Linked DNA regions of Pseudolabrys taiwanensis. The protein of the gene in region 1 interacts with the protein of each later gene in a pairwise test. Links are inferred from orthologs where the notes say so. Each region holds a gene or a part of one and is shown in the gene's direction. Other genes may lie near its edges. The genes, in order: dnaQ and dnaE.

Region 1 (5,752 bases):
GGCGGCTTGCCTATCCCCAAAAGGCATGGCCTCCTCCCCAATAATTCACACTTCATCCGGCGCCTGTCCCTATGCCCGACACTGGCTACTTTCATCTTCATCTCGTTTCGGACGCGACCGGAGAAACCCTGATCACAGTGGCGCGCGCCGCCGCGGCGCAATACGCGAACGTGCAGCCGGTCGAGCATCTCTACCCCATGGTGCGGTCGAAGAAGCAGCTCGACCATTGCCTCGCCGAGATCAGCGAAGCACCGGGGCTCGTCCTCTATACTTTGCTCGAGGAAGACCTGATCCAGAGCCTTGAGGACAAATGCCGCGAGCTCGGCCTGCCGTGCATGTCTGTGCTGGGGCCGGTCTTGCGGCTGTTTCAATCCTATCTCGGCGCCGAGACCATTCATCGCGTCGGCGCGCAGCACGTGCTCAACGCTGAATATTTCCAGCGCATCGAGGCGCTGAACTACACGATGATGCACGACGATGGGCAGCAGGTGGAGGGGCTGGAGGAAGCCGATGTCGTGTTGATCGGCGTGTCGCGCACCTCGAAGACGCCAACGTCGATCTATCTCGCCAATCGTGGCGTCAAGACCGGAAACGTGCCGCTGGTGCCGCGCGTGCCGTTGCCGCCATCGGTGGAGAAGCTGACGCGGCCGCTGGTCGTCGGCCTCTACGCCAGTCCTGAGCGCATCGTGCAAATCCGGGAAAACCGGCTGCTCGGCCTCAAGGCGCATCGCGACGACGATCAGTACATCGACAAGACCGCGGTCACCGAAGAGCTCCAGTATTCGCGGCGGCTCTGCGCGAAGCACAACTGGCCGACCATCGACGTGACGCGCCGCTCGATCGAGGAAACCGCCGCGGCGGTGATGCGGCTCCTCAGCGAGCGTCGGCGCGCCCCGATCTCTTGAATCCGTTCCCCGTTTGGGGGTCGTCGCCCAGGTGGTGGGTGGGGGTGGTTTTTTGTCGATTGCGGCGCGATAACCCCACCCCGTCGTGCACCCGAACTCGGCCATAGCCGAGCTCGGCCCTTTAATCTGAGCGAAGTCGGATGTATCCGACTTCGGGTGCGCGACAACCTTCTCCTTCCGGGGGAGGGATCAAGAGAGAGATGTTCATGCCGCTTTGGCTTTCACGTCAGCCTTTGGTGCTCGCTTCAAAAAGCGATATTCGCGGCAAGATCCTCGCCGCCGCGGGGCTGCGCTTTGAAATACGGCCGGCGCACATCGACGAACGGGCGGTGGAAGCCGAGGCTGGCGTCAGCGATGCCGCCGCTGCGGCCCGTGTGCTCGCACGCGCCAAGGCTGACGCCATCGCGGCGACGGTGCCGGGCCGGCCGGTGCTGGGTGCCGATCAGACGCTCGCCTGCGGCGACATGCGCCTGAGCAAGCCGGTGGACGCCGCCGCTGCTGCCGAGCAATTGCGTGCATTGCGCGGGCGGACGCACGAGCTGCATTCGGCGCTCGCGCTCGTGCGCGATGGCACGCTGTTGTTTTCCTGCATCGAGACCGCACGGCTGACGATGCGCGACTTCTCCGACCGCTTCCTCGAAGAGTATCTCGATATGGCTGGCAACGCGGCGCTGACAAGCGTCGGCGCCTATCAGCTCGAGGGCATCGGTATCCATCTGTTCGAGAAGGTCGAAGGCGACTACTTCACGATCCTCGGCCTGCCGCTGTTGCAGTTCCTGGAATATCTGCGCGAGCACGGCTTCGTCGATGGGTGATCTGTGCTTTTTCCGCGCGCGCATCGTCATCCTGAGGTGCGCGTCCTTGCGCGCCTCGAAGGATGACGGGCACTGTCGGGGCCGTCGCCCTTCGAGGCTCGACCTTCGGCCGAGCACCTCGGAGTGACGGGTCGAAGCAAGACAATGAGCAACATGTTCGTCCTCGGACTCACCGGCTCCCTCGGCATGGGGAAATCGACCACGGCGAAGTTCTTCGCCGAGGAGGGCGTGCCGGTGCACGACGCCGATGCCTCCGTGCACAAGCTCTACGAGGGCGAGGCGGTGCCGCTGATCGAAGCGGCGTTTCCGGGCACGACCGCGAACGGCAAGGTCGACCGTGAGAAGCTCGCCAAGCAGGTGCTCGTCAACGCCGCCGCTATCCAGCGGCTCGAGGCGATCGTGCATCCACTCGTCGCCGAGGTGCGCGAGCGGTTCCTGCGCGAGGCCGAGCAGGCTGGCGCCGAAGTGGCGGTGCTCGACATCCCGTTGTTGTACGAAACCGGCGGCGACGCGCGGTGCGACGCGGTGGTGGTGGTGTCGGCGCCGGCCGACGTGCAACGCGCCCGGGCTTTCGAGCGCCCTGGCATGACCGAGGAAAAGTTCGCGGCCATTCTGGGCAAACAGATGCCCGACGCGGAGAAACGCGCCCGCGCCGATTTCGTCGTGGATACGTCGCAGGGCTATGAGGCGGCGCACCAGCAGGTGCGTGAAATTCTCGCGCGCATCGCTAAGATGGCGAATCGAAAGAGCTGACAGCCATGCGCGAGATCGTCCTCGACACCGAAACCACCGGCCTCGATCCCAACCAGGGCCATCGCCTGGTCGAGCTCGGCTGCGTCGAGCTGCTCAACCGTATTCCGACCGGCGCGACGTTCCACGTCTACGTCAATCCGGAGCGCGACATGCCGGCCGAGGCCTTCGCGGTGCACGGCTTGTCGGAAGAGTTTCTGCGCGGCCACAAGCGGTTCCACGAGGTCGTCGACGACTTCCTCGCCTTCATCGGCGATGCGCCGCTCGTCGCCCACAATGCGAACTTCGACTACGGCTTCATCTGCCACGAACTCAAGCGCGCCAACCGCGCGATCCTGTCGCGTGACCGGCTGGTCGATACCTTGATGCTAGCCCGCCGCAGGCATTCGGCAGGACCCTACAATCTCGACGCCCTCTGCTCGCGTTACGGCATCGATAACTCGCGTCGCACCAAGCACGGCGCTTTGCTCGACGCCGAGATTCTGGCCGAGGTCTATCTCGAGTTGATCGGCGGCCGCCAGGCTTCGCTCGGCCTTGCGGATGTCGGAGTCGAACAGCCGGTCGGCGTCGATGGCGTCATTGTCGTGCGACAGCGTCCGGTGCCTCTCACGCCCCGCGTGTCCGATGCGGAGCGCGAAGCGCACCGCGCTTTTATCGCAACGCTGGGCGAAAGCCCGATCTGGCGCGCTTATCTGCCGGAAAGTGGCGGCTGATCAGGCTGCGGCCGCGCTCGCGCCGAGGGACAGCGCCTGCGACGGACAATCCGGCACTGCGTTCATTTCGTTTGTCAGTATCCGCATCTGCTCGCGGATGCGTTGGGCCTGTTGCGTCACGCCGGCAGCGGCGTCGTTCAACTTGTTGGCCGAGCGCGAGGCTTCATTGGCCATGTTTTCGATTTTGCCAATGGCGCCGCCGATCTGCACCACGCTTGCCGCGGCGGCATTGACGTTGGCGGCAATAGCGTGGGTTGCGTCGATCTGCTGATCGACCGTATCGGCAATGACCGAGGAGAACTGGTGCAGTTCCCGGATTGTCGCTGATATCTTTTGAATCGCCGTGACCGAGCGCGTGGTCACCACCTGCATGGCGTTGATGCGTTGTTCGATCTCGTCGGTTGCGCTGGCTGTCTGCGCCGCGAGTATCTTCACTTCCTGCGCGACGACCGCGAAACCGCGGCCGGCGGCGCCGGCGCGCGCCGCCTCGATCGTGGCGTTCAACGCCAAGAGATTGGTCTGCCTGGCGATGGAACTGATGAGGTCGGTGACCTTGCCGATCTCGCCAGCGACCGCCGCGAGTTCGTCGATCGTGGCGGTGGTATGGGCCGCCTCGGTGACGGTCGCCGTTGCAACCTGAGAGGAGCGCGCCGCGTTCGAGCCGATGGCGGCAATCGTTTGCGCCAGTTCGTCGCCGGCATTTGCCGCTGATTGGACCTTTTCGGCGGTTTGTTCGGATGCCGTGACGACGGTGGCGGACTGCGTGTTGGTCTGCGCCGCCGTCTTGTCGAGGCCGTCGGCATCGTGCTGCAACTGCTGGGCGGCCTCGTAGAGCAGATCGGTCGATTCCGTGATCTCGTGCTGAAAGCGCGCGAGAAGTTGCGCCAATCGATCGGCGCGGTAGGTCGTGGCGGCGAGTTCACGTTCGCGTTCGCGCGCATTCGCCGCGAGAGCCTCCGCCGCTTCCTGCACCTGACGTTGCGCCGCATCGGCGCCCGTGAAGGCCCCGCGGATAGCGATGCTGATCCGGATCAGCATGGCGGTCTCGACGATAACGACGGCGGCGTGAAAGCCGACGCGAAACAGGTCCGCGCCGCCCGGATAGATCGCCGACGGTAGCAAAAAGTTCAGGCTCAGGTGGTGCAGCGCAATCAAGCCGGCGGCCACCACCAGCACCGGCCACTCGCAGAAGCCGGACAGCAGCGCCAACACCGTGAAATAGTAAAAGTGCATCTCGACCTGCCAGGGATGGCCGTCGAAGATGAAAACCAGCAGCGAGGTCTGTCCGATCAGAGCGATACAGAGCGCAATGGCGACGACGATGGTGGGCCGCTTCAGCAACATTGCCAGGACCGGCGCGGTGGCAAGCGCGGCAGCAATGAAAACATTCGGCCAGACCGGCCTGCCGATGGCGGCGGCGAACAGGCCGAGCAGCGGTACGTGCGCGAGTGCCAATACCGTCAGCGTTTGCGCCACCGCGTGTTGAAAGGCAGCAAGGCTTTTCATGTGGCCGACGCCAAAGGTGAGAACACGCCGGCGCATGCCGCGAGCAGGCGTGAATCGAGAACGAGCCAGGCGCCGGTGGCGAGAGTTTCATCGGCGTAATGATCGTCGTCGGGCATGACCACGGCAATGAACGGTACGCCGCCGAAACGCATGAACCGTCCACGATGCGCGACGGACTGTGCCACGGTGTCGGCCGCGCTCGTCCACGGTGGGAAGATGACGGCGACACTTGCGCTCGGATCGCGCGGTGCCAGACCGATCCGCGCGCCAAGGTAAAGACCGCCGAGTGAAAGGCAGGCCAAGACGCTTACATCAATGAGTTTGTGAAGGAGGCTGTATGGGCGGCTCAAGACGGACCAACACGTCATCCGGCTATTCACAGATAAGGAATTGCAGTTAATGGAGTATTGCGGGACGTCGCGTTTATCGCGATTGTTTTGCGTGCAATTGTCTATGCGTCGATCGGAAAACGAGCGCGCACAAGGCACAAAAAAATGGCCGGGACGTATCCCGGCCATGACAAACGATAGCGCTCGAGGACGTACGCGGCTTATGCCTGCGGGAACTCGCTCGGCTGCAGCTGTGCCATCTTCTGACGATACAGCGCGACGAAGTCGACCGGATCGAGCAGCAGTGGCGGGAAGCCGCCGTTGCGCACCGCCGTCGCGATGATCTCGCGCGCGAATGGGAACAACAGACGCGGGCACTCGATCAGCACGATCGCGTTCAGACTTTCCTGCGGCACATTGACGATGCGAAAGACGCCGGCGAAATCCAGTTCGAAGCCGAACATCAGGCTGCCCTGGAGCTCAGCCTTGCCTTCGAGCTTGAGCGACACCTCGATGTCAGTGTCGGAGAGCGGCTGCGCCTCGACATTGATCTGGATGCCGATTTGCGGCGGCTCGGTGCCGCCCTGCAGCGAGCGCGGCGCGTTCGGGTTTTCGAACGAAAAATCCTTGATGTACTGAGCCACAACGTTGAGCTGCGGCTGATTGTCCTGGCTCGGGCCGCCATTGGTCGTCGACATGAATTCTCCTCGCGTGGCGGCAGGGCGCCCGGACGT
Region 2 (6,899 bases), 2.7 Mb from region 1 along the record:
AGCTCGTGCGCGCCTCCGGCCTCGCCACCATCATCGCCACCCACAACATGGAGCTCGCCGCCCGCATGGACCGGCGCGTGACGTTGCAGGAGGGCAAAGTGGTGGAGATGGAGTGACCGCCGATCACTCTTTCGGAGTGACGTGTGCGATACGTCTCCGTGCAGACCGGTTGTTGGAAGCTGTTGAAGAGGAGGCCGTCCGAAGACGGCCTCTCAACCTCAGAGCTTCATCAGGAAAAGAATTTCGGTAAAGGCGGGCCGATTGTCGATCGTGAAAGTCTGGCCGCCGGTTGCCGGGTTGTGGCCGCTGCTCCAAGGCGTGTTGCCCCAGTGGTAATCGCTGCCTTTGCGGCCGTCTTCCGCAACGGTGATGCTGTTTTGATCGGTGCCACCCGAATGTCCCACTTGGCCGATCGACGCCGCGCCACGTAGGAACTTGCCGATCAAATTCGGCGTCCCATTAGCACCGTCGCAGATCGCCCAACCGTGAGGAATGGATCCCGACGTGCCGTACCATGCGATAATTGCGCCTTTCGGCATGTCATGATGTTCGTCTGACATTTCTCCCCCCTTTTTGGTTCTTGCGCTCGCCACGTTAGGAGGGAAGTGCAGGGTTGATAAGTATATTTTGTGCAACTTTTGCGTATGTCCGTCCGCGCTTCCGCCCCCGCTCCATCATTCCCATCCACATCATGGCGCTCGCCGCCCGCATGGAGCGGCGCGTGACCTTGCGGGAAGGCAAAGTGGTGGAGATGGAGTGACCGCCGTCAGCCCTGGCGGAAATAGGGACGATTCTTCAGCTTCAGCATGACGACCGGGTAGGCCATCAGCAGCGCCCCGGCGGCGAAAGCCGCGATGGCGACGCCGAGGCTCAGGCGCCCCTCGTTGTGCGCCTGCCAGAACATGGCGATGCCGAGCGGGTAGAAGAACAGGATCGCGGTCGACAGGCCCGGCGAGTAGCGTCCCTTCGTGCGCGCGAACGGCAACACGTGGAAGAAGGTGGCGTTGATCAGCATCAGCGCTGCGTAAGTGAGCGGGCCGAGCGCAAAGCGCGGCGCCAATTCGGCCTGCGCGAAGCCGAGCACCACGACGACGGCATTGGTGACGTAGAAGTCGGTCCATTCGACCGGCAGGCCGATCACCGCGCGCGCCCAGTTGCGCCAGTCGAGGACGAATTCCTCGAGGATATGCGCGGCGTAAGCGGCAAGCGCGAGCCAGGCGAGGTCGGGGAGGGACATGGCCCCAACCTAATGCGATTCGCGCGGGACCGTGGCGACCCGCGCTTCCGCCGGTCGTCGCAACACACCGGCGAGGTGGAAAGTGCGGGATTTCTCCGAGGATAGCGGGTGCTAGCTCTCGCCGTTAACGGCTGATTCACCCTTTGGGCGGCGACGCTTGACTCAAGAACAGAAGAAGAACTATGTTCTCTGTACGTTCTTAGTGGAGGCCGTCATGATCAAAGCCGTGATCCAGGAAGCTGCTGCCCTCGCGTCCCTCTCGCTGTTCGTTGGCATGATCGCCATCTGGTCGCACGTCCTGGGGGCGCTGTAGCGCTCGTTCCGTAGCGTCGCGTTGCGTTGTTGCCAGTGGTGTAACCCGCGTTGGTCATGACCGGACCTGAGGGCGCGTCCCCGAGCGCCCGAGGCCGGCATGACGGGAACTGTCCGGGCCGTTCATCCTTCGAGGCTCGCCCGTCGGGCCCGCACCTCAGGATGACGGGGATAGATTGGGGGTCGGGTGGACTTACGAGACCTCGATCCCCACTGTGGGTGTCCAAGAGGAATCACCCCAAGTTACAGGCAGATATGGCCGACCTGAACTTCGTGCACCTGCACGTGCACTCGTCCTATTCGCTGCTCGAAGGCGCGCTGCCGGTCGGCAAGCTGGCGGAACTCGCCAAAGCCGACAAGCAGCCGGCGCTGGCGCTCACCGACACCGACAACATGTTCGGCGGGCTGGAGTTCTCCGAGAAGCTCACGGGCTATGGCATCCAGCCGATCGTCGGCTGCGCGCTGGCCATCGATTTCGGCGATGTCGAGCATGGCGGCCGCGGCGGGCCGGTCACGCCCGAGCGTTCGCGCATCGTGCTGCTCGCCGCGCGCGAGGAGGGCTACCGCAGCCTGATGCGGCTCAATTCGCGCGCGTTCCTCGAGTCGCCGCCGAACGAGCCGCCGCGCATCAAGCTCGACTGGCTGCAGGGTGAATCGGCGGGGCTCATCGCCTTGACCGGGGGACCGGGCGGTCCGCTCGACTACGCGATCGCGGCCGGACAGGGCCATCTCGCCGGCACACGGCTCGAGTCGCTGATGGCGCTGTTTGGCGACCGGCTCTATGTCGAGCTGCAACGCCATGGCATGGCCAACGAACGGCGGGCCGAGCCGGTGCTGCTCGATCTGGCCTACAGTAAAGGCCTGCCGCTTGTTGCGACCAACGAGCCGTATTTCGCGACGGTCGCCGACTACGAGGCGCATGACGGCCTGATCTGCATCGCCGAGGGCAAGCTGATCGCCGAGTCCGAGCGGCGCCAGCTCACGCCGGAGCACCGCTTCAAGACCCGCGCGGAGATGACGGCGTTGTTCGCCGATCTGCCGGAGGCTTTGGCGTCGACGATCGAGATCGCCGAGCGCTGCGCTTTCCGCCCGCGCACACACAAGCCGATCCTGCCGCGCTTCTCGCCAGACGAGGACGAGGCCGCGGTGCTGCGCAAAGAGGCCGAGGAAGGGCTCGCGCATCGCATCGCGACCGCCGGTCTTGCCGAAGGCGTGAGCGAAGAGGACTACCGCAAGCGCCTCGACTTCGAACTCAACGTCATCGAGCGCATGAAGTATCCCGGCTACTTCCTGATCGTGTCGGACTTCATCAAATGGGCGAAGGCGCACGGCATTCCGGTCGGGCCGGGCCGCGGCTCCGGCGCAGGTTCGCTGGTCGCTTATGCGCTGACCATCACCGACCTCGATCCGCTGCGGTTCAACCTGCTGTTCGAGCGCTTCCTCAATCCGGAACGCGTGTCGATGCCGGACTTCGACATCGACTTCTGCCAGGACCGCCGCGACGAGGTGATCCGCTACGTGCAGGAGCGCTACGGCCGCGATCAGGTGGCGCAGATCATCACCTTCGGTACCTTGCAGGCGCGCGGCGTGCTGCGCGACGTCGGCCGCGTGTTGCAGATGCCGTACGGCCAGGTCGACAAGCTCTGCAAACTGGTACCGCAGAACCCGGCCAATCCGATCAGCCTCGCCAAGGCCATCGAAGACGAGCCGAAGCTGCAGGCGGAGGCCGAGGCCGAGCCGGTGGTCAAGCGCGCCTTCGACATCGCCAAGAAGCTCGAAGGGCTGAACCGCCACGCCTCGACGCACGCCGCCGGCATCGTCATCGGCGACCGGCCGCTGTCCGAACTCGTGCCGCTCTACCGCGACCCGAAGTCGGACATGCCGGTCACCCAGTTCAACATGAAGTGGGTGGAGCAGGCAGGCCTTGTGAAGTTCGACTTCCTCGGCCTCAAGACCCTGACGGTGCTGCAGACGGCGGTGGCGCTGATCAAGCGGCGCGGCATCGACATCGATCTCGGCCATATCCCGCTCGACGACAAAGCGAGCTACGAGATGCTGGCGCGGGCCGAAACGGTCGGTGTGTTCCAGCTGGAAAGCGCCGGCATGCGCCGCGCGCTGCTCGACATGAAGCCGGACCGGTTCACCGACATCATCGCGCTGGTCGCGCTCTATCGACCGGGTCCGATGGCCAACATCCCGACCTATTGCGCGCGCAAGCACGGGCTGGAAGAGCCGGACTACATCCACCCGAAGCTGGAGCCGGTGCTGAAGGAAACCTTCGGCGTCATCGTCTACCAGGAACAGGTGATGCAGGCCGCGCAGTTGCTGGCCGGCTACTCGCTCGGCGAAGCCGACTTGCTGCGCCGCGCCATGGGCAAGAAGATCCGCAAGGAGATGGAGGCGCAGCGCGCCCGTTTCGTGTCCGGCTGCACCGAGCGCGGCATCGACAAGGCGCAAGCCGACGCCATCTTCGACCTGCTCGAGCGCTTCGCCGAATACGGCTTCAACAAGAGCCACGCCGCCGCTTACGCGCTGGTCGCCTATCAGACGGCGTATCTGAAGGCGAATTTTCCGGTGGAGTTTTTGGCGGCGACCATGACGCTCGATACCGGCAACACCGACAAGCTGTCGGAATTCCGCGCCGAGGCCGAGCGTCTCGGCATCAAGATCGATCCGCCGTCGGTCAACCGCTCGCATGTCGCCTTCGAGGTCGATGGCAACACGATCATCTACGCGCTCGCCGCGCTCAAGGGCGTCGGCAAGCAGGCGGTCGAGACCATCATCGAGGCGCGCAGCGCGAAGCCTTTTGCCGACCTTGCCGATTTTGCCGAGCGCATCAATCCGCGCGCGGTCAATAAGCGCGTGCTGGAGAGCTTGGCCGCCGCCGGCGCCTTCGACGACTTCGAGCGCAACCGCGCGCGTGTCTTCGCCGGCATGGATGTCGTGCTGGGGCGCGCGCAGCGTGCGCATGAGGGCGCGTCGATCGGCCAGAGCGAATTGTTCGGCGGCGGTGGCCAGCGCGAACCGATCGCGCTGCCGAATGTCGATCCGTGGCTGCCGGCGGAACGCCTGCGCCGCGAATACGAGGCCATCGGCTTCTTCCTGTCCGGCCATCCGCTCGACGATTATGCCGGCGTGCTCAAGAAAATGCGGGTGCAGCCCTGGGCCGAGTTCGCCCGCGCGGTGAAGAATGGCGCCACGGCCGGCAAGGTCGCGGCCACCGTCGTGTCGCGGCAGGAACGGCGCACCAAGACCGGCAACAAGATGGGCATCTTCGGCCTGTCGGACCCGACCGGCCATTTCGAGGCGATCGTCTTCTCCGAAGGGCTCGCCGAATATCGCGACCTGCTGGAGCCGGGCGCGGCGGTGCTGCTCGTGCTGGCGGCGGAAGTGCAGGGCGACGAGGTGCGCTGCCGTATCCAGACGGCCGAGCCGCTCGACGCGGCCGCGGCCAGCATGCAGAAGGGCCTGCGCGTGTTCTTGCGCGACGGCGCACCCTTGGAGCAGGTCGCGAAACGCCTCGAGCCGGCGCCGGCGCGCGCGAGCGGGGCCGGCGAGGTGAGCATGATCCTGCTGCTGGGTCAGGGCACCGAGGTGGAGGTGAAGCTGCCCGGCGGCTTCAAGGTCACGCCGCAGATCGCCGGCGCGATCAAGGCCGTGCCCGGCGTCGTCACCGTCGAAGCCTTATGAGCGCCATCACGTCTTGCTGATTGGCGGCCGTCAGGCCGCGACGGTATTGTGCCGCGGCATTGCCGTGCCGCCGCGCGGGTGTAATCCATACAATCACAGGAAGGGGGCCGGGTGTCCGCCGAAAGCTCGAATCATTGGCTCAGCCGTCCGGTCGATCCCACCTTCGATCACTCTCTCGGACCCGACAACGCGCCGATCACCCTCGTCGAATACGGCAGTTACGCCTGTCCTCATTGCCGCGCTGCAAACGACCGCATCGCAGAGGCGCGCGACCGGCTCGGCGATCGCCTGCGCTACGTCTTCCGGCACCGGCCCGTCACGGGCAGCGATCTCGCTCGCCGCGCGGCGGAACTCGCGGAGCGGGCCAGCGACAGCGAGCATTTCTGGCGTGTCCACGTCACCTTGATGACGCGGTCGGAGGCGCTGACGGAGGACGATCTCGTCGCGGCAGCCCGCGAACTCGAACTGCCGTTCGACGACGTCGGGGCGGAGGAGATCGCGCAACGCGCGCATGAGCGTGTCGAGGCGGATGTCGTGAGCGCCCGCGCGAGCGGCGTGATTATCACGCCGACCTTCTTCATCAATGGCCGGCGCTACGACGGCCCCTGGGACGAGTCGTCATTCGCCGATGCGATGTTCGGCACGCTCGGGCATCGCGTGCGATCGGCGGCGCTCGATTTCGCCGGCTGGGCGCCGTCGTCGGGCGTGCTGCTGTTGGTGGCGACGCTGCTCGCGGTGGGGCTCACCAATTCGGCGCTGGGGCCCGGCTTCGACGGGCTGTGGAAGGAATATCTCGGCATCACGTTGGGCGATGCCGCGTTTCGCATGTCGCTGCTGCATTGGATCAACGATGCACTGTTGACCATCTTCTTCTTGGTGGTTGGCTTGGAGATCAAGCGCGAATTTACGGTCGGCCATCTTGCGAGCTTACGATCTGCGGCGCTGCCGATCGCCGCGGCCATCGGCGGCATGGTGGTCCCGGCTGCGCTCTACGCGCTGCTGATCCCGGACGGCCCCTGGGCCTATGGCTGGGGCGTGCCGATGGCGACGGACACGGCCTTCGCCATCGCGCTGATCGTCATGCTGGGCCACCGTGTACCGGTCGAGTTGCGCATCTTCCTGACGGCCGCGGCCATCGTCGACGACATCGGATCGATCGGCGTCGTTGCCGTGTTCTACTCAGGCGCGTTGGACCTGAACTATCTAGCTGCCGCGGGCGCTGTGACCGTGGCGTTGGCGTTGCTCAACCGCGCGCGTGTCTACAGCGTCGCGCCTTATGCCTGGCTCGGCATCCTCTTGTGGGCCTTCGTCCATGCCGGCGGGTTGCATGCGACATTGGCCGGTGTCGTGCTGGCGCTGTTCATTCCGACGCGGCCGCCGGCCAACCTGAAGTCGTTGATGATCCAGGCCAACACGATCGTCGCCGCGGAGGCCAAGCATACCGGGGAGGCGTTGCGGCAGGGACCGTCGACGGCGGCGATCCGCGCGCTTGATGCCATTTACAACCGGTTGGAGTCGCCGGCCGATCGACTGCTGCGTCACGCGGGCGCGCGTTCGAGCTACGTGGTGCTGCCGCTGTTCGCACTGGCCAACGCCGGCGTCGCTATCAGGGGTGACGTGTTGCAGGGCCACGAACCGTTGATGCTCGCCATCATCGCCG

What was found.
Region 2: the proteins of dnaQ (region 1) and dnaE interact in binary tests that used the Escherichia coli proteins (3 or more experiments, as listed by UniProt). The link is inferred for Pseudolabrys taiwanensis from one-to-one orthologs.

What each region holds. Positions count from the first base shown.
Region 1 is NZ_CP031417.1:3,983,750-3,989,501, reverse strand. The notes cover bases 1,491-4,330. They hold dnaQ (DNA polymerase III subunit epsilon), read left to right. Parts: upstream 1,491-2,478; coding sequence 2,479-3,183; downstream 3,184-4,330. Other genes in these bases: DW352_RS18925 (methyl-accepting chemotaxis protein), read right to left, coding at 3,184-4,330; coaE (dephospho-CoA kinase), read left to right, coding at 1,874-2,473; DW352_RS18940 (Maf family protein), read left to right, coding at 1,491-1,720. In the rest of the region: DW352_RS18945 (pyruvate, water dikinase regulatory protein), read left to right, coding at 72-905; more of DW352_RS18940, read left to right, coding at 1,112-1,490; more of DW352_RS18925, read right to left, coding at 4,331-4,689; DW352_RS18920 (hypothetical protein), read right to left, coding at 4,686-4,991; protein-export chaperone SecB, read right to left, coding at 5,240-5,716. UniProt on the Escherichia coli protein: DNA polymerase III is a complex, multichain enzyme responsible for most of the replicative synthesis in bacteria. The epsilon subunit contain the editing function and is a proofreading 3'-5' exonuclease.
Region 2 is NZ_CP031417.1:1,286,358-1,293,256, reverse strand. The notes cover bases 1,453-5,439. They hold dnaE (DNA polymerase III subunit alpha), read left to right. Parts: upstream 1,453-1,804; coding sequence 1,805-5,239; downstream 5,240-5,439. Other genes in these bases: nhaA (Na+/H+ antiporter NhaA), read left to right, coding at 5,351-5,439. Outside these bases: DW352_RS06185 (ABC transporter ATP-binding protein), read left to right, coding at 1-116; DW352_RS06180 (hypothetical protein), read right to left, coding at 219-560; DW352_RS06175 (HXXEE domain-containing protein), read right to left, coding at 767-1,237; more of nhaA, read left to right, coding at 5,440-6,899. UniProt on the Escherichia coli protein: DNA polymerase III is a complex, multichain enzyme responsible for most of the replicative synthesis in bacteria. This DNA polymerase also exhibits 3' to 5' exonuclease activity. The alpha chain is the DNA polymerase catalytic subunit.